3 regions of the Geobacillus sp. C56-T3 genome follow, and region 3 is predicted to be linked to each of the others. Evidence: a T-box and tRNA genes for the amino acid it is inferred to sense, from the RefSeq annotation. Region 3 holds a T-box; the other regions hold tRNA genes.
The links. The T-box of region 3 lies ahead of serS (serine--tRNA ligase). A T-box ahead of a tRNA ligase gene usually reads a tRNA of that ligase, here a tRNA-Ser.
Positions count from the first base shown of each region.

Region 1: it encodes a tRNA-Ser, which carries the amino acid that the T-box ahead of serS (serine--tRNA ligase) is inferred to sense. The anticodon was not compared.
Region 2: it encodes a tRNA-Ser, which carries the amino acid that the T-box ahead of serS (serine--tRNA ligase) is inferred to sense. The anticodon was not compared.

Region 1 is NC_014206.1:236,982-246,229, reverse strand. It holds rRNA gene GC56T3_RS01345 (23S ribosomal RNA) at 1-1,679, opposite strand, end outside; rRNA gene GC56T3_RS01335 (16S ribosomal RNA) at 2,394-3,951, opposite strand; tRNA gene GC56T3_RS01330 (tRNA-Gly) at 4,348-4,421, opposite strand; tRNA gene GC56T3_RS01325 (tRNA-Pro) at 4,591-4,664, opposite strand; tRNA gene GC56T3_RS01320 (tRNA-Arg) at 4,669-4,745, opposite strand; tRNA gene GC56T3_RS01315 (tRNA-Leu) at 4,822-4,904, opposite strand; tRNA gene GC56T3_RS01310 (tRNA-Leu) at 4,920-5,001, opposite strand; tRNA gene GC56T3_RS01305 (tRNA-Lys) at 5,007-5,082, opposite strand; tRNA gene GC56T3_RS01300 (tRNA-Gln) at 5,376-5,450, opposite strand; tRNA gene GC56T3_RS01295 (tRNA-Asp) at 5,465-5,540, opposite strand; tRNA gene GC56T3_RS01290 (tRNA-Glu) at 5,573-5,644, opposite strand; tRNA gene GC56T3_RS01285 (tRNA-Ser) at 5,664-5,756, opposite strand; tRNA gene GC56T3_RS01280 (tRNA-Asn) at 5,764-5,838, opposite strand; gene GC56T3_RS01275 (SprT family protein) at 6,475-6,924, opposite strand; gene cmpA (cortex morphogenetic protein CmpA) at 7,014-7,127, shown strand; gene GC56T3_RS01270 (Tex family protein) at 7,146-9,248, opposite strand, start outside.
Region 2 is NC_014206.1:3,122,583-3,131,830, forward strand. It holds gene trmL (tRNA (uridine(34)/cytosine(34)/5-carboxymethylaminomethyluridine(34)-2'-O)-methyltransferase TrmL) at 1-353, opposite strand, end outside; gene GC56T3_RS15415 (amidase domain-containing protein) at 374-1,237, opposite strand; gene queG (tRNA epoxyqueuosine(34) reductase QueG) at 1,299-2,441, opposite strand; gene GC56T3_RS15425 (B3/4 domain-containing protein) at 2,494-3,159, shown strand; tRNA gene GC56T3_RS15430 (tRNA-Glu) at 3,462-3,533, opposite strand; tRNA gene GC56T3_RS15435 (tRNA-Ser) at 3,538-3,630, opposite strand; tRNA gene GC56T3_RS15440 (tRNA-Asn) at 3,637-3,711, opposite strand; tRNA gene GC56T3_RS15445 (tRNA-Ile) at 3,921-3,994, opposite strand; tRNA gene GC56T3_RS15450 (tRNA-Gly) at 4,001-4,071, opposite strand; tRNA gene GC56T3_RS15455 (tRNA-His) at 4,391-4,463, opposite strand; tRNA gene GC56T3_RS15460 (tRNA-Thr) at 4,471-4,546, opposite strand; tRNA gene GC56T3_RS15465 (tRNA-Ser) at 4,902-4,992, opposite strand; tRNA gene GC56T3_RS15470 (tRNA-Ile) at 5,012-5,088, opposite strand; tRNA gene GC56T3_RS15475 (tRNA-Met) at 5,094-5,170, opposite strand; tRNA gene GC56T3_RS15480 (tRNA-Ala) at 5,188-5,260, opposite strand; tRNA gene GC56T3_RS15485 (tRNA-Pro) at 5,269-5,342, opposite strand; tRNA gene GC56T3_RS15490 (tRNA-Arg) at 5,349-5,422, opposite strand; tRNA gene GC56T3_RS15495 (tRNA-Leu) at 5,428-5,513, opposite strand; tRNA gene GC56T3_RS15500 (tRNA-Gly) at 5,519-5,593, opposite strand; tRNA gene GC56T3_RS15505 (tRNA-Lys) at 5,601-5,673, opposite strand; tRNA gene GC56T3_RS15510 (tRNA-Thr) at 5,846-5,918, opposite strand; tRNA gene GC56T3_RS15515 (tRNA-Phe) at 6,197-6,272, opposite strand; tRNA gene GC56T3_RS15520 (tRNA-Asp) at 6,590-6,665, opposite strand; tRNA gene GC56T3_RS15525 (tRNA-Met) at 6,671-6,747, opposite strand; tRNA gene GC56T3_RS15530 (tRNA-Val) at 6,928-7,003, opposite strand; rRNA gene rrf (5S ribosomal RNA) at 7,012-7,128, opposite strand; rRNA gene GC56T3_RS15540 (23S ribosomal RNA) at 7,482-9,248, opposite strand, start outside.
Region 3 is NC_014206.1:15,002-24,249, reverse strand. It holds gene GC56T3_RS00095 (LysM peptidoglycan-binding domain-containing protein) at 1-236, shown strand, start outside; gene serS (serine--tRNA ligase) at 452-1,726, opposite strand; T-box leader at 1,777-1,996, opposite strand; gene pdxT (pyridoxal 5'-phosphate synthase glutaminase subunit PdxT) at 2,006-2,596, opposite strand; gene pdxS (pyridoxal 5'-phosphate synthase lyase subunit PdxS) at 2,621-3,505, opposite strand; gene GC56T3_RS00075 (serine hydrolase) at 3,636-4,994, opposite strand; gene guaB (IMP dehydrogenase) at 5,099-6,565, opposite strand; gene GC56T3_RS00065 (YaaC family protein) at 6,691-7,668, shown strand; rRNA gene rrf (5S ribosomal RNA) at 7,713-7,829, opposite strand; rRNA gene GC56T3_RS00055 (23S ribosomal RNA) at 8,123-9,248, opposite strand, start outside.

The DNA.
Region 1 (9,248 bases), 220 kb from region 3:
TCTCTCCTCGCCTACCTGTGTCGGTTTGCGGTACGGGCACCTCTTCCCTCGCTAGAGGCTTTTCTTGGCAGTGTGAAATCGGGGACTTCCGGATCCATCCGTCGCCGTCACCGCTTGGCCTTATGATCCGCGGATTTGCCTGCGGATCAGCCTTGCGGCTTGGACAGGCTCTTCCAGCCGCCTGCTCGCCCTATCCTCCTGCGTCCCCCCATCGCTCAAACGGGAAGAAGGTGGTACAGGAATCTCCACCTGTTGTCCATCACCTACGCCTTTCGGCCTCGGCTTAGGTCCCGACTAACCCTGAGCGGACGAACCTTCCTCAGGAACCCTTAGGCTTTCGGCGCAGAGGATTCTCACCTCTGTTTTCGCTACTCATACCGGCATTCTCACTTCTAAGCGCTCCACCAGTCCTTCCGGTCTGGCTTCTCTGCCCTTAGAACGCTCCCCTACCGATGACCAACGGTCATCCCGCAGCTTCGGCGGCACGTTTAGCCCCGGTACATTTTCGGCGCAGAGTCACTCGACCAGTGAGCTATTACGCACTCTTTAAATGGTGGCTGCTTCTAAGCCAACATCCTGGTTGTCTCGGCAACTCCACATCCTTTTCCACTGAACGTGCACTTCGGGGCCTTAGCTGGCGGTCTGGGCTGTTCCCCTCTCGACCACGGATCTTATCACTCGCGGTCTGACTCCCGGGCATAAGTCATTGGCATTCGGAGTTTGACTGGGTTCGGTAACCCGTTTTGGGCCCCTAGCCCAATCAGTGCTCTACCTCCAAGACTCCTAAACCCGAGGCTAGCCCTAAAGCTATTTCGGGGAGAACCAGCTATCTCCAAGTTCGATTGGCATTTCACCCCTACCCACACCTCATCCCCGCACTTTTCAACGTGCGTGGGTTCGGGCCTCCAGCCGGTGTTACCCGGCCTTCACCCTGGACATGGGTAGATCACCTGGTTTCGGGTCGACGACGACGTACTTGACGCCCTGTTCAGACTCGCTTTCGCTGCGGCTCCGCCTCTTCGGCTTAACCTCGCACGCCATCGTCACTCGCCGGTTCATTCTACAAAAGGCACGCCATCACCCATCAACGGGCTCTGACTACTTGTAGGCACACGGTTTCAGGTTCTCTTTCACTCCCCTCCCGGGGTGCTTTTCACCTTTCCCTCACGGTACTGGTGCACTATCGGTCACTAGGGAGTATTTAGCCTTGGGAGATGGTCCTCCCTGCTTCCGACGGGATTCCTCGTGTCCCGCCGTACTCAGGATCCGCTCGGGAGGGAACGAAGTTTCGACTACAGGGCTCTCACCTTCTCTGGCCGGCCGTTCCAGACCGGTTCGTCTACCCCGTCCCTTTCTCACTCCCATCGTGAGCGGTCCTACAACCCCAAGAGGACACGCCTCTTGGTTTGGGCTGTTCCCGTTTCGCTCGCCGCTACTCAGGGAATCGCGGTTGCTTTCTTCTCCTCCGGGTACTAAGATGTTTCAGTTCCCCGGGTGTGCCTTCCATACCCTATGGATTCAGGCATGGATACTGCCCCATTACGGACAGTGGGTTCCCCCATTCGGACATCTCCGGATCAACGCTTGCTTACAGCTCCCCGAAGCGTTTCGGCGTTTGCCCCGTCCTTCATCGGCTCCTAGTGCCAAGGCATCCACCGTGCGCCCTTTCCAGCTTAACCTATTGCGCTCTCGGCTTCTTCCTTTGCTTTTCCGGTTATCTAGTTTTCAAGGAACGAAGTTGCTGCCTTGAACCTGCTTCTTCGCTGGTTTGCGTCGAGGAATTCGGCTTCTCCGAATCCGCTTGTAGACGCAGACGCAAACGAGACTACTTCATTGAATTCACTTCTCTGCAGTCTTGCATCGAGGAATCCAGCTTCTCTGAATTCACTTGTAGACGCAGAAGCAAACGAAGCTGCTTCCCTGAACCTGCTAGCAGACGCAGGCACAGGCGCTTTTGAAGGAACTTTTCATTCCTTCAAAACTGAACGAAGCGACTGCCTTGAGTCTGCTTCCTTGCAGCTTTGCGCCGAGGAATCCATCTTCCTTGAATCTGCTAGAAGACGCAGGCGCAAAACAAGTGAAGGAATTTCTCATTCCCTCAAAACCGAACGAAACAGAAGCGCGTTTTGCTTTGAATAACGACTGATGTCTAGCTCCAGCGCCTGGCTCTCTTCTGCCAAATAACCCTTCCCCCTCGGGGTGCAAGCACCCCTGCGGGTGAAGAACATTTGGCTTCGAGAGCCGAACGCGGCGCTTCCGCTTTTCTCTCTGTCTAGCTTCGGCTCGCAGCCGCTCGGGGTCAAATAACCTTCGCCTTCGGGATTGTAAATCCCTCCAGGCGAAGAACATTTGCCCATCGCGGCGAAACGCTCGCCTCCGCTTTTCATCCTTAGAAAGGAGGTGATCCAGCCGCACCTTCCGGTACGGCTACCTTGTTACGACTTCACCCCAATCACTTGCCCCACCTTCGGCGGCTGGCTCCCTTGCGGGTTGCCTCACCGACTTCGGGTGTTGCAAACTCTCGTGGTGTGACGGGCGGTGTGTACAAGGCCCGGGAACGTATTCACCGCGGCATGCTGATCCGCGATTACTAGCGATTCCGGCTTCATGCAGGCGAGTTGCAGCCTGCAATCCGAACTGAGAGCGGCTTTTTGGGATTCGCTCCCCCTCGCGGGTTCGCAGCCCTTTGTACCGCCCATTGTAGCACGTGTGTAGCCCAGGTCATAAGGGGCATGATGATTTGACGTCATCCCCACCTTCCTCCGACTTGTCGCCGGCAGTCCCTCTAGAGTGCCCAACTGAATGCTGGCAACTAGAGGCGAGGGTTGCGCTCGTTGCGGGACTTAACCCAACATCTCACGACACGAGCTGACGACAACCATGCACCACCTGTCACCCTGTCCCCCCGAAGGGGGAACGCCCAATCTCTTGGGTTGTCAGGGGATGTCAAGACCTGGTAAGGTTCTTCGCGTTGCTTCGAATTAAACCACATGCTCCACCGCTTGTGCGGGCCCCCGTCAATTCCTTTGAGTTTCAGCCTTGCGGCCGTACTCCCCAGGCGGAGTGCTTATCGCGTTAGCTGCAGCACTAAAGGGTGTGACCCCTCTAACACTTAGCACTCATCGTTTACGGCGTGGACTACCAGGGTATCTAATCCTGTTTGCTCCCCACGCTTTCGCGCCTCAGCGTCAGTTGCAGGCCAGAGAGCCGCCTTCGCCACTGGTGTTCCTCCACATCTCTACGCATTTCACCGCTACACGTGGAATTCCGCTCTCCTCTCCTGCACTCAAGTCCCCCAGTTTCCAATGACCCTCCACGGTTGAGCCGTGGGCTTTCACATCAGACTTAAGGAACCGCCTGCGCGCGCTTTACGCCCAATAATTCCGGACAACGCTCGCCCCCTACGTATTACCGCGGCTGCTGGCACGTAGTTAGCCGGGGCTTCCTCGTGAGGTACCGTCACCGCGCCGCCCTCTTCGAACGGCGCTCCTTCGTCCCTCACAACAGAGCTTTACGACCCGAAGGCCTTCTTCGCTCACGCGGCGTCGCTCCGTCAGGCTTTCGCCCATTGCGGAAGATTCCCTACTGCTGCCTCCCGTAGGAGTCTGGGCCGTGTCTCAGTCCCAGTGTGGCCGGTCACCCTCTCAGGCCGGCTACGCATCGTCGCCTTGGTGAGCCGTTACCTCACCAACTAGCTAATGCGCCGCGGGCCCATCCGCAAGTGACAGCCAAAGGCCGCCTTTCAACCAAAGACCATGCGGTCTTCGGTGTTATCCGGTATTAGCTCCGGTTTCCCGGAGTTATCCCGGTCTTGCGGGCAGGTTGCCCACGTGTTACTCACCCGTCCGCCGCTGACCAAACCAGAGCAAGCTCCGATTTGGTCCGCTCGACTTGCATGTATTAGGCACGCCGCCAGCGTTCGTCCTGAGCCAGGATCAAACTCTCCAAAAGAAAGTTGATTGGCTTTTGCTTTGGCCAATGCGGCCTCAGCTTTTCGAATTGTCTAGCTTCGGCCGCTATCGGCTTGCGACGCTTCGTGTCCCGCTGCGGCGGGCTAAGCCCGCTCGCGGGCCTCTCAGCGCGTTTCGCCGATAGGCAAGCGGCCTTAGCTTTTCGAATTGTCTAGCTTCGGTCCGCCGCCGCTTGGGATCAAATAACCTTCCCCCTCGGTGTGCAAGCACCCCTACGGGTGAAGAACATTTGCCCGTCGCGATCGCCAGGATGGCGATATTTCGCCGTTGCCCGCAGGACGCGGGCTGCTGTTAGGCGAAATACCGGACCTCCGCTTTTCGTTGCGCTTCGTTTCGTTCAGTTTTCAAGGAACGAAATAATCCTATGGACTCTTCATGGAGCGGGTGATGGGAATCGAACCCACGACATCAGCTTGGAAGGCTGAGGTTTTACCACTAAACTACACCCGCATAATTTTTGATGAAACACCCATCACAATCTTTCATGCCCCTTCCTCTGCCAGCCGATTCAAAGAAGCTGGATGCGTCGGGGCAACTCGAAGCATATTCGGCGAAGTGAAGGCTCGTGGCTGAGGTTTTACCACTAAACTACACCCGCATAATATTTAGTTTAACAAAATCGGGAAGACAGGATTTGAACCTGCGACCCCATGGTCCCAAACCATGTGCTCTACCAAGCTGAGCTACTTCCCGATGATGGCGCGCTCGAGAGGATTCGAACCCCTAACCTTCTGATCCGTAGTCAGATGCTCTATCCAATTGAGCTACGAGCGCAATAGATTATTGCACCAAAGAGACGGATTATATTTTAGCAACTCACTGTGTTGCTGTCAATAGTTTATCTAAAAAATGCGGTCGAGAGGACTTGAACCTCCACGGGGTCGCCCCCACTAGGCCCTCAACCTAGCGCGTCTGCCATTCCGCCACGACCGCATATTGACTAATCAGTGCGGGTGGAGGGACTTGAACCCCCACGCCGTGAGGCGCCAGATCCTAAGTCTGGTGCGTCTGCCAATTCCGCCACACCCGCTAATATGGTGAGCCATGGAGGACTCGAACCTCCGACCCTCTGATTAAAAGTCAGATGCTCTACCTACTGAGCTAATGGCTCATGGTTGGGTATACACTCACAGTGAACGATGTCCCTTCCTCTACTAGCATATTCGAAGATGCAGGATGCGTCGGGACAACTCGAAGCAAATCCGAAGATGCTTTGCTCGTTGCTCTACCTACTGAGCTAATGGCTCATGGTTAGGATAACACTCTAGGTACTACCTAACTCTACCTGCCTCTTCCTCTCCCAGCTGTTTCACAGATGCCTAGTGCGTCGGGGCAACTCGCAGCGAACTCGAAGATGTAGCGCTCGTTACTGAGCTAATGACTCATGTATTTAACACATAAAAATGGCTGGGCCAGCTGGATTCGAACCAGCGCATCACGGAGTCAAAGTCCGTTGCCTTACCGCTTGGCTATGGCCCAGCGATTTAGTGCAATGGCGGTCCCGACGGGACTCGAACCCGCGATCTCCTGCGTGACAGGCAGGCATGTTAACCACTACACTACGGGACCACAAATCGCGGGGATCACCCCGCGCTATTCAGTGACCCGTACGGGATTCGAACCCGTGTTACCGCCGTGAAAGGGCGGTGTCTTAACCACTTGACCAACGGGCCACGCATATACGTATTGGAGTGGCGGAGAAGGCGGGATTTGAACCCGCGCGCCGTAAAGCCACGACCTAACGGTTTAGCAAACCGTCCCCTTCAGCCACTTGGGTACTTCTCCAAAGAAATGGCTCCGCAAGTAGGATTCGAACCTACGACCTACCGGTTAACAGCCGGTTGCTCTACCGCTAAGCTATTGCGGAATGATGAAAAAATTATATGTCATGCATATCTTTACGATGTGCTCGTTGCCTCTTCCTCTGCCAGCTAATTCAAGGAAGCGAGATGCGTCGAGGCAACTCGCAGCCAATTCGAAGATGTGAGGCTCGTCGCTGAGCTATTGCGGAATGATGTTTGACAATCGACATTGTTTATTATATTGAGCAACTTGTCGTTTGTCAATACGTTTTCCCGCAACTTCCTCTGCTGTTTTCCGCCGTTTAGCGACGGCTTTTATAATTTAGCACACGATCATCCTGATTGTCAACCTTTTTTCGCAAAATGTTTTGTTTGATTATGGGCGTTGACTGGACATTATAGTTTAACAATTCTTGACGAAAAGGTAGCTTGTCTATTTTCTCGACTGACGAACACCAAGGCGTGACGGAAGACCGAACAACCACCCGCTTCACAGACCCATGCATGGGTCTGCAAGCGGCGTTGTTCAGTCGCCCGACAGTCGATCAAATGCTGGAGCTATGTAAAAACTGCAAATGTTAAAGTTTCAAATTGCATCTACTCTGAAAATACGTGAGCTTCAAAATGTGTAAAACCGTAATATTCGACATAGAGATATTTTCATCCTTCCGATGGCAACCAAATTTTTCTGTCATGGGAGTCTAGGATCGTTTGAGCTTGCTTCGGCAGCGGCCGCAAACATAACGGTCTATGTTGATCCGTCTTTTGCGGCGGTAGGTGAGGCCGCATGACGTGCAAATGTATGTGTAGATCGTTTTCGGCGCTTTTGTATTTCGAGCAAGCGGACGACAATAGCGAGGCGCCCCCACTTTTTGCAGCAGTTCGCGGAAGTCGCGATCGCGGTGGCGGTAGCCTTTTCCCTCAAGGTGCAAGTGGTAATGGCAAAGCTCGTGTTTGATGATGGCGATCAATTCTTCCTCGCCGAACTGCTCGTAATGTTTTTTATTGAGCTCAATGTTGTGCGTTTGCAACATGTAGCGCCCGCCGGTGGTGCGCAAACGAGGGTTGAAGAAAGCGGTATGGCGGAACGGCTTGCCGAACACGCGAATGGAAATTTGTTCGACAAGGGCTTGCAGCTGCTTTTGGTCCATGGCGGGTCTCTCCTTCATCTTTTGGCACAGGACAATTCACCATTACATACACATATATTACCTTTCCACTGTCAGGGAGGTGACTGATTTTGCCTACATGGCTGAAAAATCAGATGAGACGAGCCTACTATGAGAAAAACCGTGAGCAAATTAAACTGTTGAACCAATGCTGGTTTTTTTATCGGAGAAAACACTGCTCCTAAGGCAGTGCTTTCTCCATTTCACTCTTTCGGCGGCACCATCGACAGCGATATTCTTCCCTTCGCCACATCGACATGCTCGACCCATACTTTGACGACGTCGCCGACCGAAACGACATCGAGCGGATGGCGCACGTATTGTTTGCTTAGTTTGGAAATGTGCACGAGCCCGTCCTGTTTGACCCCAATGTCGACAAAGGCGCCGAAGTCAACGACGTTGCGCACGGTTCCTTCCAGCTCCATGCCTGGCTTCAAATCTTCCATCTTCAACACATCTTTGCGTAATAGCGGCTTGGGCAGCTCGTCGCGCGGGTCGCGCTCTGGGCGGCACAACGCGTCAATGATGTCGCAGAGCGTCAGTTCTCCGATGCCGAGCTCGGCAGCCACCGTCTCGACCTCGATGGCTTGCAGCGCCTGGCGCAGTTCATCACTGCCAATGGCGGCGGTCGTAAATCCTAACTTACGCAACAGTTGCTTCACTTCCGCGTACCGCTCGGGGTGAATCGGCGTGCGGTCAAGCGGTTCGTCGCCATCAATGATGCGCAAAAAACCGATGCACTGCTCGTACGTTTTCGCTCCGAGCCGAGGAATCGTTTTCAACTCTTCGCGGTTGCGGAATTTCCCTTGCTCTTCGCGACGCTTGACGATGTTTTCTGCAACGGTTTTCGTGAGCCCGGACACGTACTGAAGCAGGGAGACGGAGGCAGTGTTGACGTTGACACCGACTTGATTGACGACCGTCTCGACGACGAAACGAAGCGACTCGGCAAGCTTTTTTTGCGACACATCGTGCTGGTATTGGCCGACGCCGACCGATTTTGGATCGATTTTGACAAGCTCGGCGAGTGGGTCTTGGACGCGGCGGGCGATCGAGACGGCGCTCCGCTCTTCAACTTGCAGGCCGGGAAACTCAGCGCGTGCAAGGTCGGAAGCAGAGTAGACGCTCGCTCCTGCTTCATTGACAATCAAATAAAAGATATCGCGTTGCACATGCTTCAGCGTGTCGGCGACAAACTGTTCGGTTTCCCGAGATGCTGTTCCGTTGCCAATCGCGATCATATCAACGTGATAGTCATCAAGCAGGCGAAGAAGTTTCGCGCGCGCCTCTTCTTTTCGCTCTTGCGGCGGATGCGGATAGATCACATCAATGCGAAGCAGTTTCCCCGTTTCGTCGACAACGGCGAGCTTGCACCCAGTCCGATAGGCTGGGTCGATGCCGAGCACCGTTTTTCCTTTGAGCGGCGGCTGGAGAAGCAGTTTGCGCAAGTTTTCAGCGAAAATATGGATGGCCCGCTCCTCCGCTTTCTCCGTCAACTCGTTGCGGATGTCGCGTTCAATGGCAGGCTCCATCAGCCGCTTGTATCCGTCCTCGATCGCTTCTGCCACGATGGGAGCGGCCGGGGACGATTCATCAGCGACTGTTTTTCGCCGCAAATAGCGAATGATGTCCTCAACAGGCGCCTTGATCGAGACGCGCAGCACCTCTTCCTTTTCACCACGGTTTAACGCCAACACGCGGTGCGGAACGATTTTAGCGAGGGGCTCCTCGTAGTCGTAGTACATTTCGTACACACTCTTTTCGTCCTTTTCCGGCGCTTTGGCAACCGAAGCAATCGTTCCTTTCCGCCGCGTCTCGTCGCGCACCCATTGACGAAGAGCAGCGTCATCTGCCACTTTTTCGGCGATGATATCTTTCGCACCTTGAAGCGCCTCTTCAACGGTTGCGACTCCTTTATCTTCGTTGACGAACATTTCGGCCTGTTGTTCCGGAGTTGGGGCCGGTGGACACGAAAGGAGCCATTCGGCAAGGGGTTCAAGCCCTCTCTCTTTTGCGATGGTTGCTTTCGTGCGCCGCTTTTGCCGATATGGGCGGTATAAATCTTCGACTTGTTGCAACTTCGTGGCCTCAAGAATGTCGCGCTTTAACTCTTCCGTCAACTTCCCTTGCTCATCAATGAGGCGAATCACTTCCTCTTTCCGTTGCTCTAAATGCTGCAAATACTCCCATCTCTCCAGTACTTCACGAATTTGCACTTCATCGAGCGCCCCAGTCATTTCTTTCCGGTAGCGGGCGATAAACGGGATCGTGTTTCCTTCTCGATGGAGCGCAATGACGTTTTCGAC
Region 2 (9,248 bases), 540 kb from region 3:
TTGGCCTCAAGCAGCTCCTTCGGCAATCCGGTCGTTTCACGGCCGAACACAAAGAAAATATGTTTTTCTGTATCGCTGAAATCAAACGAATCATAATACCGGCGCCCGAATTTCGTAATGAAATAAAACTCCCCTTCCGGAAAGCGGGCGAATAGTTCGTCAAGCGAGTCATAATACGAAATATTGACATACGGCCAATAATCAAGCCCGGCGCGCTTTAACATTTTATCATCCGTAGAAAAACCGAGCGGGCGGATCAAATGGAGCGACGTATCGGTTGCTGCGCACGTACGAGCGATGTTTCCAGTATTGGCTGGAATTTCTGGCTGGTATAGCACTACATGAAGCGGCATTTCCTTCACCTCAACAACGTTTATTTGCGATCGATGATGTGAAAAAACTTATAGCGAATGTTCGGCGTATAGGCGCTTGAATCTTCATACGACCAATAGCGCATTCGGCTGTTTGTCGTATGGGCGTTCACAAGCGGCATCCCGTTCTGATCTTTCGCCACCACAATCGTTGAGTGGTCGAAGCGTCCGTCCCCTTGAAAATCATAACAGATGACATCGCCTGCCATCAATTGCTCCGGCTCCGCCACTTCCACCGCCTGCAAGCCGATGCGCGACCCGCTCAAATACCAACGAAAAGCATGGGCCACAGCCCAGCTGTAACTCCAACTTCCGTTTTGACACCACCATCCCCTCGCCCGGTTCGGATAGCCCGTCATCGGCGCCCCGCCTGCATACAAGCATTGAGAGACAAAATTCGTGCAATCCACCGGAAACGACGGAAACACCGGGTTATGCCGATTCCACCACGTTTCCGCATACCGCACCGCCCGGGCGCGGTCATACTGGTAAGAAAGACGCTCCCCCGTCCATTGCTCTCGTTCGACGCGCGGCGCCTCCATATACCCCCCCAACCGGTTGATCGGTTCATCAGCTACAAGCTCACCGCGAACAAAACAGGCGCATCGCTCCTCAACCTGTTCTTCTATATATAGTGAACCCCTTTGCTTAATTAAAAATTGATGGTGGGCAATATACATCACTTTCGCTTCCCGCTCGATGGTCTGCCTGCCGACAATTTGTCCCCGGATCGTGCAACGGACGATCTCCGCACCGCGCTTTTGGCAAAGCCGTTGCTTTCTTGCCGCCTCTTCGCTTCGGATATTGCTTTCCGACACAAACGAGCGGGCTCGCTCATCCAACCACGCGCGCAACTGTTTTTTCATGCTGCTTTCCACCACTTTCGTTTTTGTTACTACCTTATGTGGGGAAGCTGCGTTTTTTTCCCTATTCCTTTGCCTCAGCCAACAGTTTCAGTCCTTTTTCAATCTCAGCGATCACATCGGCATCCGCCTCCGTTTGCCGCGCGGCCTCCAAATAAGGCTTAGCGCTTGGATCCCCGATTTTCCCGAGCGCCCACGCCGCCGTCCCGCGGATGACTGGACGGCTATCCTCTTTCAACAAACGCAGTAAGTGCGGCACCGCGGTTTGGTCTTTGTAATGAGCGAGCGCCAGAATGGCATTGCGCTGAATCGGCTTTTTCCCACGCCATGAACCCGCCATGGCCCCAAATGTTTCTTTAAATTCACGGTTGCTCATCTGAAGCAGCGGGATGAGTTTCGGCTTTACCGCTTCCGGATCCGGCTCGAATTCTGGATGCAAATGAAAGTCTTTCCCCTTATTTTCCGGGCAGACTTGCTGGCATGTATCACAGCCGTACAGCCGGTTCCCGATTTTCTCCCGAAACTCGTCGGCCAAAAAGCCTTTCGTTTGCGTTAAAAAGGAAAGGCACCGCTGTGCGTTCAGTTGTCCCCCTTGTACAAGCGCCCCGGTCGGGCAGGCATCAATGCATTTCGTGCACGTGCCGCATCGGTTTTCAACCGGTTCATCAGGGGGAAATGGAATATTCGTAATCATTTCTCCCAAATACACATACGATCCAAACTCTGGTGTAATAATAGAGCAGTTCTTGCCGCTCCAACCGATCCCTGCCCGTTCCGCCACCGCCCGATCGGCGAGCTCTCCGGTATCCACCATCGAGCGAACGCGGGCATGGGGCACTTTGGCCAGCAAAAACTCCTCGAGCTGCTGCAAACGTTCCCGCAACACATCGTGGTAGTCCTTTCCCCATGAAGCGCGGCAAAAAACGCCGCGCCGTTCCGTCTTTGTCCCCCGCGGCGCATTTTTCATTTTGGACGGATAGGCAAGAGCAATGGCAATGATCGATTTTGCTTCCGGAAGAAGCAATGAAGGATTCGTCCGTTTCTCAATATCTGGTTCCTCAAAACCGGACTGATAGCCGAGCTCCTGCTGGCGGCGCAGCCGTTCCTTTAATTCAACAAACGGATCAGCGCTCGCAAATCCGATTTTATCAATGCCGATTGACCGACTATACTCAATGACTTCCCGCTTTAATGCCATAACATCCATCGTTTTCCCTCCTTTCGTCATATATGGTAAAATGAAATCCGAGGTGATCAAGATGAAATTCGTGATATCAGAACAACTAAAGCAACGCCTTCCTTCTGGTAAATTCGGCGTCATCCGCTATCATCATATCGAGGTCAGCGATTCACCGCAAATGTTAAGGGGGCGGCTTGAGCTGTTTCAAGAATCTCTTTACATCGAGCTGCAGGAAAAGTCGATTGCCGACATTCCTGAGATGGTCGAATGGCGCCGTACTTTCAAACAAATCGGAACGGACCCAAGCCGCTATCGACCGTCAAGTGAAAGCCTGTACCGACGCATCCAGAAAAAAAGCTTCATTCCGCCTATCCATTCAGCGGCAGACATAAACAACTTTTTTTCACTCTATTATAAAATTCCACTCGGCATCTATGATCTAGACCGCATCAACGGGACAGTGACGCTCACGATCGGCACGGAACAAGATGAATACATCGCGTTAAACGGCCGCACAGTCAACTTTGCCAACAAACTCGTCAGCAAAGATGAACGAGGGCCGTTTGGCAGTCCGATCGTCGATTCGGAGCGGACCGCCGTGACGAGAGAAACGAAAAACGCTTTGCAAATCGTTTACTTTCTCCCATCAACGCCAGAAGAAACCGCCAAGCGCCAGCTTCAAGCCATCCAAACGATGTTTGTGCAAATTCATGGCGGCGAAGCCGACGCCCAATTGTTCGTTTGATCTTCTCCCCCCACTTTCCTGCCGTTGGAAACGGGGGACTCCCTCCCTACTTGAACGCTCTCCCACCTACGCTCACGCGTGGAAGTGGGGGTCTTCTCGGTTTAGGGTGATAAATAAAAAAACGCAATGCCTCGTTCTTTAACGAAACGAAACACTGCGTTGTCCCCAACCATCATAACATAATTTTAAAGCTAACGAGAGACATTATAACAGACTTCCACACGCATCGCAAGAAAAAAACGCAAAAATCGACAAAAGAAATTGTACAAAAGGGCACCAGAATCTCTGGTGCCAGCAACCAGTGACCCGTACGGGATTCGAACCCGTGTTACCGCCGTGAAAGGGCGGTGTCTTAACCACTTGACCAACGGGCCATTATGGCGGAGAAGGCGGGATTTGAACCCGCGCGCCGCAAAACTGCGACCTAACGGTTTAGCAAACCGTCCCCTTCAGCCACTTGGGTACTTCTCCGTAACATGGCTCCGCAAGTAGGATTCGAACCTACGACCTACCGGTTAACAGCCGGTTGCTCTACCGCTGAGCTATTGCGGAATGATGAATAACTATATGTTATGCACATCTTCCAAATGTGCTCGTTGCCTCTTCCTCTGCCAGCTAATTCAAGGAAGCGAGATGCGTCGAGGCAACTCGCAGCGAATTCGAAGATGTGAAGCTCGTCGCTCCGCTTTTGCTGTGGAACGATGGGGCATTGTTCGCCCATTATTATAGCGAATAGCCAAAAAACATTCAATGGAAAATAATGGGCCTAAGTGGACTTGAACCACCGACCTCACGCTTATCAGGCGTGCGCTCTGACCAGCTGAGCTATAGGCCCGTCAAAAGCGGGTGATGGGAATCGAACCCACGACATCAGCTTGGAAGGCTGAGGTTTTACCACTAAACTACACCCGCATAATTTTTGATGAAACACCCATCACAATCTTTCATGCCCCTTCCTCTGCCAGCCGATTCAAAGAAGCTGGATGCGTCGGGGCAACTCGAAGCGGATTCGATGATGCAGATGCTCGTGGCTGAGGTTTTACCACTAAACTACACACGCATATCATTTGGAATCAACATCTGCCACGCTCTTCCATGCCCCTTCCTCTACCAGCTGGTTCACAGAAGCCGGATGCGTCGGGGCAACTCGAAGCGGATTCGATGATGCAGATGCTCGTGGCTGAGGTTTTACCACTAAACTACACACGCAAATATAGAATATAATGAAAAGGGCGACTAGTGGGAATCGAACCCACGCATGCCAGAGCCACAATCTGGTGCGTTAACCACTTCGCCATAGTCGCCTCGATCTGGTGCCGGCTGCAGGACTTGAACCCGCAACCTACTGATTACAAGTCAGTTGCTCTACCAATTGAGCTAAGCCGGCACATTTAAAATTAGCTAGTGACTCATGTTGTCTGCCTGGTTGTGCCTCTTCCTCTGCAAGCTGATTCGAGGAAGCTGAGTGCGTCGAGGCAACTCGCAACCAATTCGATGATGCCGATGCTCGTCTCTACCAATTGAGCTAAGCCGGCATATTTAGTAATGAAACAGTGACTCCTATTATGCTGAACTGTGCCTCTTCCTCTTCCAGCTAATTCGAGGAAGTCAAATGCTCGGTGTCCCTTCCTCTGCAAGCTTATTCAAAGAAGCGGGATGCGTCGGGACAACTCGCAACAGATTCGACGATGCGAATGCTCGTCTCTACCAATTGAGCTAAGCCGGCATGATTTTAAAGTGCATGGCGGAGGAGGAGGGATTCGAACCCCCGCGCGCCTTGCGGCGCCTCTCGGTTTTCAAGACCGACCCCTTCAACCACTTGGGTACTCCTCCAAAAAAGCAACAATAATAATGGTGGACCTTGTAGGACTCGAACCTACGACCGGACGGTTATGAGCCGTCTGCTCTAACCAGCTGAGCTAAAGGTCCGATAATGGTGGCGGTGGAGGGGATCGAACCCCCGACCTCACGGGTATGAACCGTACGCTCTAGCCAGCTGAGCTACACCGCCAAATTTAAGTCAAAAGGTGGAGCCTATCGGGATCGAACCGATGACCTCCTGCTTGCAAAGCAGGCGCTCTCCCAGCTGAGCTAAGGCCCCATGATAAATCGGGAAGACAGGATTTGAACCTGCGACCTCACGGACCCGAACCGTGTGCTCTACCAAGCTGAGCTACTTCCCGACAAAACGCGCTCGAGAGGATTCGAACCCCTAACCTTCTGATCCGTAGTCAGATGCTCTATCCAATTGAGCTACGAGCGCACAAGTGCCGAGGGCCGGACTCGAACCGGCACGGTAGTTACCTACCCCAGGATTTTAAGTCCTGTGCGTCTGCCAATTCCGCCACCCCGGCGGAAGTGGAGCGGAAGACGGGGCTCGAACCCGCGACCCCCACCTTGGCAAGGTGGTGTTCTACCGCTGAACTACTTCCGCAAGACGATGAGCCATGGAGGACTCGAACCTCCGACCCTCTGATTAAAAGTCAGATGCTCTACCTACTGAGCTAATGGCTCATGGGTTCAATAACACTCCGAGACAACAATGTCCCTTCCACTGCCAGCTGATTCGAAGATGCAGGATGCGTCGGGACAACTCGAAGCGAACTCGAAGATGTAACGCTCGTTACTGAGCTAATGGCTCGCGGTTGCCGCCTTAATGGCTTAAGGGGTTATTAAGGAATAAGAATGCCGGCTGCAGGACTTGAACCCGCAACCTACTGATTACAAGTCAGTTGCTCTACCAATTGAGCTAAGCCGGCACATTTAAAATTAGCTAGTGACTCATGTTGTCTGCCTGGTTGTGCCTCTTCCTCTACAAGTTGATTCGAGGAAGTCAAATGCTCGGTGTCCCTTCCTCTGCAAGCTTATTCAAAGAAGTGGGATGCGTCGGGACAACTCGCAACAGATTCGACGATGCGAGTGCTCGTGGCTACCCATTGAACTAAGCCGGGGTGGTTTGAACATCTGACATGTCTGTGAACTACTCCCACTTAGCTTTGCATGAAGCGGGAACCTTCTTTCGGAACTATGATAAAAATGGTGGCTCGGGACGGAATCGAACCGCCGACACAAGGATTTTCAGTCCTTTGCTCTACCGACTGAGCTACCGAGCCGTATCTTATTTTTCCCTTGTTCGTTGATGACTTTTGTGTCCCTTCCTCTACCAGCCAATTCGAAGAAGCTGGGTGCGTCGGGACAACTCGCAGCAGATTCGAAGATGCGGATGCTCGTCTCTACCGACTGAGCTACCGAGCCATATTAAGTTTTACGCTGCTTTACTTGTGCTACATTGTGCCTCTTCCTCTGCCAGCGGATTCGAAGATGCTGGATGCGTCGAGGCAACTCGAAGCGAATTCGATGAAGCGGATGCTCATCTCTACCGACTGAGCTACCGAGCCATATTTTTTCATCTTTCACAATTTTGAAAGAATGGCGGTCCCGACGGGACTCGAACCCGCGATCTCCTGCGTGACAGGCAGGCATGTTAACCACTACACTACGGGACCAATTTTGGTTGCGGGGGCAGGATTTGAACCTGCGACCTTCGGGTTATGAGCCCGACGAGCTACCGGACTGCTCCACCCCGCGACGATAGGAAATTCAACTGGTTTTCATAATGATCCGGGCGTGCTATTCATTGCCTCTTCCTCTACTAGCTGATTCGAGGGAGCTGGGTGCGTCGAGGCAACTCGATGCGGATTCGATGAAGCAAAGGCTCGTTGCTCCACCCCGCGATGATGAGAAAGCAAGTCAGCTTTTATATTAAGATGGTGGAGGATGACGGGATCGAACCGCCGACCCCTTGCTTGTAAGGCAAGTGCTCTCCCAGCTGAGCTAATCCTCCACGAAATTGCCTAGCAGCGACCTACTCTTGCAGGGGCGCTGGCCCCAACTACCATCGGCGCTGGAGGGCTTAACTTCCGTGTTCGGGATGGGAACGGGTGTTTCCCCTCCGCCATAGCCACTAGGCAACAATGGACAAGTCTTATTATAAGGAAAGTTGACCTGTTGTCAAGACTTTTTCATTCCCTCAAAACTAGATAACCGTGCTCAGGAAGAAGCCGCTCGCCTGCGCTTTTCGCTGTCTAGTTCCGGCCGCCATCGGCTCGCGACGCTTCGGTCCTGCTGCGGCGGGCTAAGCCCGCTCGCAGGCCCTCCAGCGCACCTCGCCGATAAGCGGGCGGCCTCCACTTTTCTTGCTGTCCAGTTCCAGCGCCTAGCTCTCTTCTGCCAAATAACCTTCCCCCTCGGGGTGCAAGCACCCCAGCGGGTGAAGAACATTTGGCTTCGAGAGCTAATCGCGGCGCTTTCACTTTTCTCACTAGGTTAAGCCCTCGATCGATTAGTATCCGTCAGCTCCACGTGTCGCCACGCTTCCACCTCGGACCTATCGACCTCGTCATCTTCGAGGGATCTTACCCGCCTAACGCGGTGGGAAATCTCATCTTGAGGGGGGCTTCACGCTTAGATGCTTTCAGCGCTTATCCCGTCCGCACATAGCTACCCAGCGGTGCCCCTGGCGGGACAACTGGTACACCAGCGGTGCGTCCATCCCGGTCCTCTCGTACTAAGGACAGCTCCTCTCAAATTTCCTCCGCCCGCGACGGATAGGGACCGAACTGTCTCACGACGTTCTGAACCCAGCTCGCGTACCGCTTTAATGGGCGAACAGCCCAACCCTTGGGACCGACTACAGCCCCAGGATGCGATGAGCCGACATCGAGGTGCCAAACCTCCCCGTCGATGTGGACTCTTGGGGGAGATCAGCCTGTTATCCCCGGGGTAGCTTTTATCCGTTGAGCGATGGCCCTTCCATGCGGAACCACCGGATCACTAAGCCCGACTTTCGTCCCTGCTCGACCTGTCCGTCTCGCAGTCAAGCTCCCTTGTGCCTTTGCACTCTCCGAATGATTTCCAACCATTCTGAGGGAACCTTTGGGCGCCTCCGTTACCTTTTGGGAGGCGACCGCCCCAGTCAAACTGCCCACCTGACACTGTCTCCCACCCCGCTAAGGGGTGCGGGTTAGAATTTCAATACCGCCAGGGTGGTATCCCACCGCCGCCTCCACCGAAGCTGGCGCTCCGGCTTCCCAGGCTCCCACCTATCCTGTACAAGCGATACCAAAATTCCATATCAGGCTGCAGTAAAGCTCCACGGGGTCTTTCCGTCCTGTCGCGGGTAACCTGCATCTTCACAGGTAGTATAATTTCACCGGGTCTCTCGTTGAGACAGCGCCCAAGTCGTTACACCTTTCGTGCGGGTCGGAACTTACCCGACAAGGAATTTCGCTACCTTAGGACCGTTATAGTTACGGCCGCCGTTTACTGGGGCTTCGGTTCGCACCTTCGCTTCCGCTAAGCGCTCCCCTTAACCTTCCAGCACCGGGCAGGTGTCAGCCCCTATACGTCGCCTTTCGGCTTCGCAGAGACCTGTGTTTTTGATAAACAGTCGCTTGGGCCTTTTCACTGCGGCTCTTCAGGGCTCTTCACCCCAAAGAGCACCCCTTCTCCCGAAGTTACGGGGTCATTTTGCCGAGTTCCTTAACGAGAGTTCTCCCGCGCGCCTTAGGATTCTCTCCTCGCCTACCTGTGTCGGTTTGCGGTACGGGCACCTCTTCCCTCGCTAGAGGCTTTTCTTGGCAGTGTGAAATCGGGGACTTCCGGATCCATCCGTCGCCGTCACCGCTTGGCCTTATGATCCGCGGATTTGCCTGCGGATCAGCCTTGCGGCTTGGACAGGCTCTTCCAGCCGCCTGCTCGCCCTATCCTCCTGCGTCCCCCCATCGCTCAAACGGGAAGAAGGTGGTACAGGAATCTCCACCTGTTGTCCATCACCTACGCCTTTCGGCCTCGGCTTAGGTCCCGACTAACCCTGAGCGGACGAACCTTCCTCAGGAACCCTTAGGCTTTCGGCGCAGAGGATTCTCACCTCTGTTTTCGCTACTCATACCGGCATTCTCACTTCTAAGCGCTCCACCAGTCCTTCCGGTCTGGCTTCTCTGCCCTTAGAACGCTCCCCTACCGATGACCAACGGTCATCCCGCAGCTTCGGCGGCACGTTTAGCCCCGGTACATTTTCGGCGCAGAGT
Region 3 (9,248 bases):
CAAAGTATAACGTTGCCATCGAATACGATACGGAGGCGCAGGCACCGCATTTTCGCTATCGCGACGAAAACGGACGCGAGCATGAAGTATGGTTCGAGGACGCCCGCTCCATTCAAGCAAAATTTAATCTCGTGAAGGAACTTGGTTTGCGCGGGGTCAGCTATTGGAAACTTGGCATTGATTTTCCACAAAACTGGCTGCTGATCGCTGATCAATTTACTGTTGTAAAAAAATAAAGGCATAAAAAACCCGCCGGTCAACGGCGGGTTTTTTTATGATGGGAAACGGCTTTCGGCGGTCAGCCGTTTCAGATGACAATCTCCTCTTATGCGCGTCAGTCCTCTTCATCATCGTCTTGGCCAAGAACAAGATGTTCCTCATTGCCAACGTCATTCACTATAACACGGCAGTCGGGAAAAGTCAACCAACGATTTGCCTCAAGCACCTTTTTTCAGCGAATGACGTCCCGATTCCCCATGTAAGGACGAAGCGCTTCCGGAACGATGACCGAGCCGTCTTCTTGCTGGTAGTTTTCCAAAATGGCGGCGACCGTCCGCCCAATGGCTAGCCCCGAACCGTTTAATGTATGCACGTACTCCGGTTTCGCTTTTGGATCCCGACGGAAGCGGATGTTGGCACGGCGCGCTTGAAACGCCTCAAAGTTGCTGCACGACGAAATTTCCCGGTACGTTCCGTAACTTGGCAGCCAAACTTCAATATCGTACGTTTTCGCCGCCGAGAATCCAAGGTCTCCGGTGCACAAGGCGACAACGCGGTACGGAAGCCCGAGCCGTTGCAAAATCGTCTCTGCCTGGCGCGTCAGCTTTTCCAATTCATCGTACGAGTCCTCCGGCTTTACGAATTTTACCAGCTCGACTTTATTGAACTGATGCTGACGGATCAGCCCTCTCGTGTCGCGGCCGGCCGACCCGGCTTCCGCGCGGAAGCAGGCGCTGTAGGCCGCATAGTAAATCGGCAAATCATCTGCGGCCAAAATTTCGTCGCGGTGCAGGTTCGTCACCGGCACCTCAGCGGTCGGAATGAGGAAATAATCTTCGCTGTCCAAATGGAACGCATCCTCGGCAAATTTCGGCAACTGTCCGGTTCCGATCATGCTCGCCCGGTTCACTAAATATGGCGGCAACACTTCTTCGTAACCGAATTCATCGAGATGGATGTCAAGCATAAAGTTGATGAGCGCCCGCTCAAGCCGCGCTCCTAACCCTTTATAAAAGACAAATCGGCTTCCCGCCACTTTGGCGGCTCGCTCAAAGTCGAGCAAACCGAGCCGATCGGCGATTTCCCAATGCGGCTTCGGCTCAAAGGAAAACGAACGCGGCTCTCCCCATCTCCGCACTTCCACATTGTCCTCTTCTGATTGGCCGATCGGCACTGATTCGTGCGGCACGTTTGGAATCGACAACAACAAGTCGTCGAGTTCCGCCTCAAGCTGGCGAATTTGTTCATCCATCCGTTTAATGCGGTCACCGACTTCGCGCATTTGGGCAATCAGCGGCTCGGCGTCCTTTTTCTCGCGCTTTAGGACAGCGATTTGCTGCGACACATCGTTGCGCTTGCTTTTCAGCTCTTCGACTTCCGCGATCAAGCGGCGGCGGTCTTTGTCCAATTGTTCAAAGCGGTCGATGTTCGTCAAATCCCCGCCGCGTTGCATTAATTTTTCCTTTACTTCTTGAAACTGAGTACGCAATACTTTCATATCCAGCACCGTTTTCTACCTCCTTCGCCTTTTATTATACAAAGAAAGCCCCCGTCCCAAAAAGGGACGGGAGCCATCCCGCGGTGCCACCCTTATTGAAGGCCAACCATGCCTTCCACTTATGCCGATAACGGCGGCGGCCGAAAACGCCTACTGGCCCTTTGGGCGTTCAACGTTTTGCTCGAGGATGGATTCACAGGAGCTCCCTGCCGGTTCGCACCACCCACCGGCTCTCTGAAAGGAAGGGGGCCTGCTACTTGTTCCTCTCATCGCTTTCGCTTGATCACTTTACTTGAGGCTTGACGCCATTTTCGCTTCTTTGACCATGTTGAGGAAGTATTGCATCAATCGATGATCGTCGGTCAGCTCTGGGTGGAACGAGCAGCCAAGAAACTGTCCTTGTCGAGCGGCGACAATGCGGTCATTGTATGTCGCCAAGACATCGACCCCGTCCCCGACCTCGACAATGTGCGGAGCACGGATGAAGACGCCGACAAACCCGTCGCCGACACCCTTAATCGACAGCTCCGCCTCAAAGCTTTCCCGCTGCCGACCGAACGAGTTCCGCTCGACTGTAATGTCCATTAATCCTAAATGTGGCTCGTCATAGCCGACAATTCGCTTCGCCAGCAAAATGAGTCCGGCGCACGTGCCGAACATCGGCTTGCCGGCAGCGGCAAATTGCTTGAGCGGCTCCATCAGCCCATAGCGGTCGATGAGCCGCCGCATCGTTGTGCTTTCGCCGCCCGGCAGCACAAGACCGTCCAACCCTTCAAGCTGCTCCGGCTTTTTCACGATGACCGCCTCGGCGCCGCACGCCTCAATGGCGCGAACATGCTCCCGCACAGCTCCTTGCAGTCCAAGTACACCTATTTTCATCGTTGCTTTGCTCCTTTATTTAGCTTACCAGCCGCGTTCTTGCATCCGGTGCTCCGGCAACAATGTCGCGATATCGATGCCACGCATCGCGCCGCCCAATCCTTTCGACAAGTGTGCGATCAATTCATAGTCTTCGTAATGAGTCGTCGCCTCTACGATCGCGCGCGCGTATTTTTCCGGATTTTCCGATTTGAAAATGCCAGACCCAACAAAGACACCGTCCGCACCCAAGTGCATCATCAAGGCAGCGTCAGCCGGTGTCGCGACACCGCCGGCGGCAAAGTTGACGACCGGCAGGCGGCCAAGCCGCTTGATCTCGCGCAGCACCTCAACCGGAGCCCCGAGCTGTTTCGCCTCAGCGACAAGCTCATCTTCGCTCATGTTGACGACTTTGCGAATTTGCGCGTTCACTTTGCGCATATGGCGCACGGCCTCAACAATGTTGCCTGTCCCCGGCTCTCCTTTGGTTCGCAACATCGATGCCCCTTCTGCAATGCGGCGCGCCGCTTCCCCTAAATCGCGGCAACCGCACACAAATGGAACGGTAAACTGCCGTTTGTCAATATGGAATTCCTCATCAGCCGGCGTTAATACTTCGCTTTCGTCAATGTAGTCGACACCAAGCGCCTCTAAGACACGCGCCTCAACATAGTGACCGATCCGCACTTTCGCCATGACTGGGATCGAAACGGCGTTCATCACTTCTTCGATCACCGTCGGGTCGGCCATGCGCGCGACACCGCCAGCGGCGCGAATGTCCGCCGGGACGCGCTCGAGCGCCATAACCGCGACAGCCCCTGCCGCTTCAGCGATTTTCGCCTGTTCTGCGTTCACGACGTCCATGATGACGCCGCCTTTTTGCATTTCCGCCATGCCGCGTTTGACGCGGTCCGTACCTGTCAATGCCAACGTTGATTCCCCCTATTCCTAATCCTTATGCTTTGCGAGGCATGCAAAAGGACGATTCCACTGTTTTATTTTACCTCAATTTTTACAAAAATCACAATGGAAAAAAGCTCCCCATCAAGGGGAGTCGATTCTACAGCCAGCCTTTCACTGTTTTGGCGACGCTTGTCCATAAATCAACAAACAGTCCGCCGACCGCGCGCATCGAAAGAACAAACCAATTGGCTTTTTCGACTTCAGCTGTTGTGACAAGCGGCACACGGATGTTTTTTTGCATGTCTGGGCTTAAGAAGGCAAGGGAGTCGTCCCCTTTATATTCGAGCGTCATATATCCAACCGTTTCCCCTTTTTTCAAAGGGGCGACTAGCTTTCCTTCTTTTGTCATTTTTTTCTTGTCCAACACATATACAGGTTTGTATTGTTTTTCCTCGCCGTTTTTCACAAGCAGATCCAGATTCTTTCCTGTCGCGACACGAACCTCTTTGTCTTTCCCTTTCACGACCGGAAGTGTTTCTTTTCCTTTCAGCTGGTACCCTTTTGGATAAAGCGTCTCGAGGGAGTATTGGTTGAATCCGTAGTTAAATAGTTTTTCTGTCTCTTTAAAGCGCGCCTCTTTTGTTGTTTTCCCACTCGCATCTTTCGCGTTCATGACAACCGAAATCAAGCGGACGCCGTTTCGTTTCGCCGTCCCGGTGAAACAGTTGCCGGCAAATTCCGTATAGCCGGTTTTCAACCCGTCTACACCTTCGTATCCGTACACAAGCCCAGGCAGCATCCAATTCCAGTTGTCCATTTTGATTTCATCTTTTGTTCCTTCCCGGAATACTTTATGAGGAATGCTCGCTGTTTTCAGCACTTCGGGATGATCTTTCAGCAACCGGTAGGCAAGCATCGCCATCGCACGTGCGGACATGACGTTTTCCTCATTTGTGCTTGTCCCTTCTGGATGGAATCCTTTTAAATCCTTATTGCTCAACCCTGTGGCATTGACAAACTTATAATCTTTCAGCCCAAGCTCTTTCGCTTTGTCGTTCATCATTTTCACAAAATTTTTCTCCGATCCAGCGATGATCTCAGCAATCGCGACCGTTGCCCCGTTCGCCGAATAAATGGCCATTGCCTCGTACAGCTCACGCACCGTATACTTGCCATCTTTTCGCAACGGGACATTGGACAGCGCCCGGTCTTGCGACAGCCGGTACACGTAATCGCTTGGCGTGTACATTTGATCCCATTTGACGCGCTTCGCCTTAATGGCGTCAAGAAGCAAATACTCGGTCATCATTTTCGTCATGCTGGCAATCCCAAGCACCGTATCGATATTTTTTTCATACAAAATTCTTCCCGTTTGTGCATCCACTAAAATCGCAGCGTCCGCCCGGATGTCAAGCGGGGCGCTTTCCGCCTTCACCGTCTGTTGAAACGGACCAAACGTTAAACAAAGGCAAATCGACAGCAACCAAAACAACCAGTTTTGTTTTCTCCTCCTCACAATGACACCCTCCTCACACAACCGTTATTGTAACATACCGTCGGCCAAAAAAATAGACGGAGGACATGTCTCCGTCAAAGTTGAGCCGATCGGCGCAACTCCGATCAAAAAGCAGAGTAGTTCGGCGCTTCTTTCGTAATTTGCACGTCATGCGGATGGCTTTCACGGAGCCCCGCGCTCGTCATGCGGATAAACTGCGTTTTTTCGCGCAGCTCTTCCAAATTGCGGGTTCCACAATAGCCCATGCCGGCGCGCAACCCACCGACAAGCTGATAAATCGTGTCGGCAAGCGGCCCTTTGTATGGAACGCGTCCCTCGATGCCTTCCGGGACAAACTTTTTCGCATCTTCTTGAAAATAGCGGTCTTTGCTGCCGCGCTCCATGGCTGCGACCGATCCCATGCCCCGGTACACCTTGAAGCGGCGGCCTTGGTAAATTTCCGTCTCACCCGGGCTTTCGGAAACACCAGCAAGCAAGCTGCCGAGCATAACCGCATGCGCCCCAGCCGCGATCGCCTTCACAATGTCGCCGGAATATTTGATCCCGCCGTCAGCGATGATCGGGACGCCATGTTTGCGCGCCTCAGTCGCACAGTCGTAGATCGCCGTAATTTGCGGCACACCAACCCCGGCGACAACCCGGGTCGTGCAGATGGACCCCGGACCGATTCCGACTTTAATAATGTTCGCCCCAGCCTCAATCAAGTCGCGCGTCCCTTCAGCTGTCGCGACATTGCCGGCGATGATGTTCAAGTCCGGGTATTGGCGTCGGATGTTGGCCACCGTCTCTAGGACGCCTTTCGAATGGCCGTGCGCCGTGTCAACGACAATGACATCAACCCCTGCCTCAACAAGCTTTTTGACGCGAATCATCGTGTCCGCCGTCACCCCGACGGCTGCCCCGACAATCAGCCTCCCTTTCGCATCTTTCGCCGAATTCGGGAACTCAATGACCTTTTCAATATCCTTGATCGTAATTAATCCCTTCAGCACACCGTTTTCATCAACAAGAGGCAGTTTTTCGACCTTGTGTCGCTGCAAAATTTTCTCTGCTTCCTCCAACGTTGTCCCCACCGGAGCAGTGATCAAGTTTTCCTTCGTCATTACCTCGGAAATTTTAATCGAATAGTCTTGAATGAAACGCAAGTCACGGTTCGTAATAATGCCGACCAATTTTTGCTCCTCGGGGTTGTTGACGATCGGCACCCCCGAGATCCGATATTTACTCATTAAGTGTTCTGCATCATACACTTGATGATCCGGCGTTAGGAAAAACGGGTCCGTAATGACGCCTCGTTCCGACCGTTTCACCTTGTCGACCTGCTCGGCCTGCTGTTCGATCGACATATTTTTGTGAATGATGCCAAGGCCTCCCTGACGCGCCATCGCAATTGCCATCTCCGCTTCGGTGACCGTATCCATCCCGGCGCTGAGAATCGGGATGTTCAACTGCAGCGTATCGCTCAACTTCGTGGTTACATCAACATCGCGCGGCAATACATCCGACTTCGCTGGGATGAGAAGAACATCATCAAACGTCAATCCTTCCTTGGCGAATTTCGCTTCCCACATGTTTTCTCCCCCTTGTCCGGAAATATTATTAGTAGCTTAACAACTGGTTAAACTACTGTCAAGGAATCAATAAAATGTCCAACTTTTCAGTTATTTCGAGACAATTCTATGTAAGGGGGGTAAAAATGTTCGGAAATCACGGTCAACTGTTTCGCCTTTCTGTTTTCCGCTCGGCCGATACTGCGCAGCAATTTTTGCGGCAATGCTATCAACAGCTGCAGCGGGATGACGCCGTCCAACGCAGTTATGCAAACTGTTACCCATTTTTATATTATCTGGAACACGGGCAAAATTTTTACGCCGCTGCCCAGCAGGCGCCGCTGTCCATCAAGCCGGTTCTCTTGTTTTACGGCATGGTGCAGCTCTTAAAAGCATGCCTGCTCACTGTCGACCCCGACTACCCGGAATCAACATCGGTCTTGGCCCATGGTGTATCAGCAAGAAAACGAAAAAAACAGGGCTACGAATTTTTAGATGATGAAGTGAAAATACAAAAAAACGGTTTATTCGCACATTTTTCTGAAAAAATGTTTCATGTGAAACAAGAAGCTGGGGAAAAATTTCGCATGGGCACGCTGTTGCAACGAATTGGCGAGTTGCATGAAACGTTTTTTCTTCTAAGCGGGCGAAAAAAACCGTTATCCTTGCCTGTTGTACATACTGCTTCGCCGCCGATGCTCGCCATCCCAAAAGTGATTTTGGACCACTACCATATGTCGTTGTCCCGCTTTGTCCAATATCTCTGTGAAGAAGGACAAGGAAAGCGGCTTTCGTTCGCCAAAGAAGAAGGAGAATTTCTGTATTTTCATATAGAATCGCCGCTGTCGCCGGCCGGAGAAGGTCCGTTTTTATTCCATCTTGACGGTACACTCCGAATTCCAGTCAAGAAAGAGAAAACATTCTCGCTTCCAGAAATACACGCCCATTACTTGTTGCTGTATAACTTGAGCATGATTTCGCGCTATGAGACGGAATGGTGGAGCGAGCTTCTCCATTCTTACCCAAGCAAGGCATACACTTTTATTCTTGAGTTTCTCTCCGTGTCGGCGGAAAAAGTGCCGTTGCTGCTTCATGAATACTTAATGCGGAAATTTTTGGGTTGAATCAAATCAAAAATCCCCTGCTGTATATACAGCAGGGGATTTTCGCCTAGCAGCGACCTACTCTTGCAGGGGCGCTGGCCCCAACTACCATCGGCGCTGGAGGGCTTAACTTCCGTGTTCGGGATGGGAACGGGTGTTTCCCCTCCGCCATAGCCACTAGGCAATGGTTATCATCTTGGACAGTAATTATTATATCCATCCTGTTGGATTTGTCAACAGGATGTTCATTCCTTCAAAACTAGATAACCGTCGGAAGAAGCCGCTCGCCTGCGCTTTTCGCTGTCTAGTTCCGGCCGCCATCGGCTCGCGACGCTTCGGTCCTGCTGCGGCGGCGACACATTGCTTACGCTCCTGTGATACCACCCACGCAGAACCAAGCTTTGCTTGGTTCGAGCCTCCTCGCAGGCCCTCCAGCGCACCTCGCCGATAAGCGGGCGGCCTCCACTTTTCTTGCTAGGTCAAGCCCTCGATCGATTAGTATCCGTCAGCTCCACGTGTCGCCACGCTTCCACCTCGGACCTATCGACCTCGTCATCTTCGAGGGATCTTACCCGCCTAACGCGGTGGGAAATCTCATCTTGAGGGGGGCTTCACGCTTAGATGCTTTCAGCGCTTATCCCGTCCGCACATAGCTACCCAGCGGTGCCCCTGGCGGGACAACTGGTACACCAGCGGTGCGTCCATCCCGGTCCTCTCGTACTAAGGACAGCTCCTCTCAAATTTCCTCCGCCCGCGACGGATAGGGACCGAACTGTCTCACGACGTTCTGAACCCAGCTCGCGTACCGCTTTAATGGGCGAACAGCCCAACCCTTGGGACCGACTACAGCCCCAGGATGCGATGAGCCGACATCGAGGTGCCAAACCTCCCCGTCGATGTGGACTCTTGGGGGAGATCAGCCTGTTATCCCCGGGGTAGCTTTTATCCGTTGAGCGATGGCCCTTCCATGCGGAACCACCGGATCACTAAGCCCGACTTTCGTCCCTGCTCGACCTGTCCGTCTCGCAGTCAAGCTCCCTTGTGCCTTTGCACTCTCCGAATGATTTCCAACCATTCTGAGGGAACCTTTGGGCGCCTCCGTTACCTTTTGGGAGGCGACCGCCCCAGTCAAACTGCCCACCTGACACTGTCTCCCACCCCGCTAAGGGGTGCGGGTTAGAATTTCAATACCGCCAGGGTGGTATCCCACCGCCGCCTCCACCGAAGCTGGCGCTCCGGCTTCCCAGGCTCCCACCTATCCTGTACAAGCGATACCAAAATTCCATATCAGGCTGCAGTAAAGCTCCACGGGGTCTTTCCGTCCTGTCGCGGGTAACCTGCATCTTCACAGGTAGTATAATTTCACCGGGTCTCTCGTTGAGACAGCGCCCAAGTCGTTACACCTTTCGTGCGGGTCGGAACTTACCCGACAAGGAATTTCGCTACCTTAGGACCGTTATAGTTACGGCCGCCGTTTACTGGGGCTTCGGTTCGCACCTTCGCTTCCGCTAAGCGCTCCCCTTAACCTTCCAGCACCGGGCAGGTGTCAGCCCCTATACGTCGCCTTTCGGCTTCGCAGAGACCTGTGTTTTTGATAAACA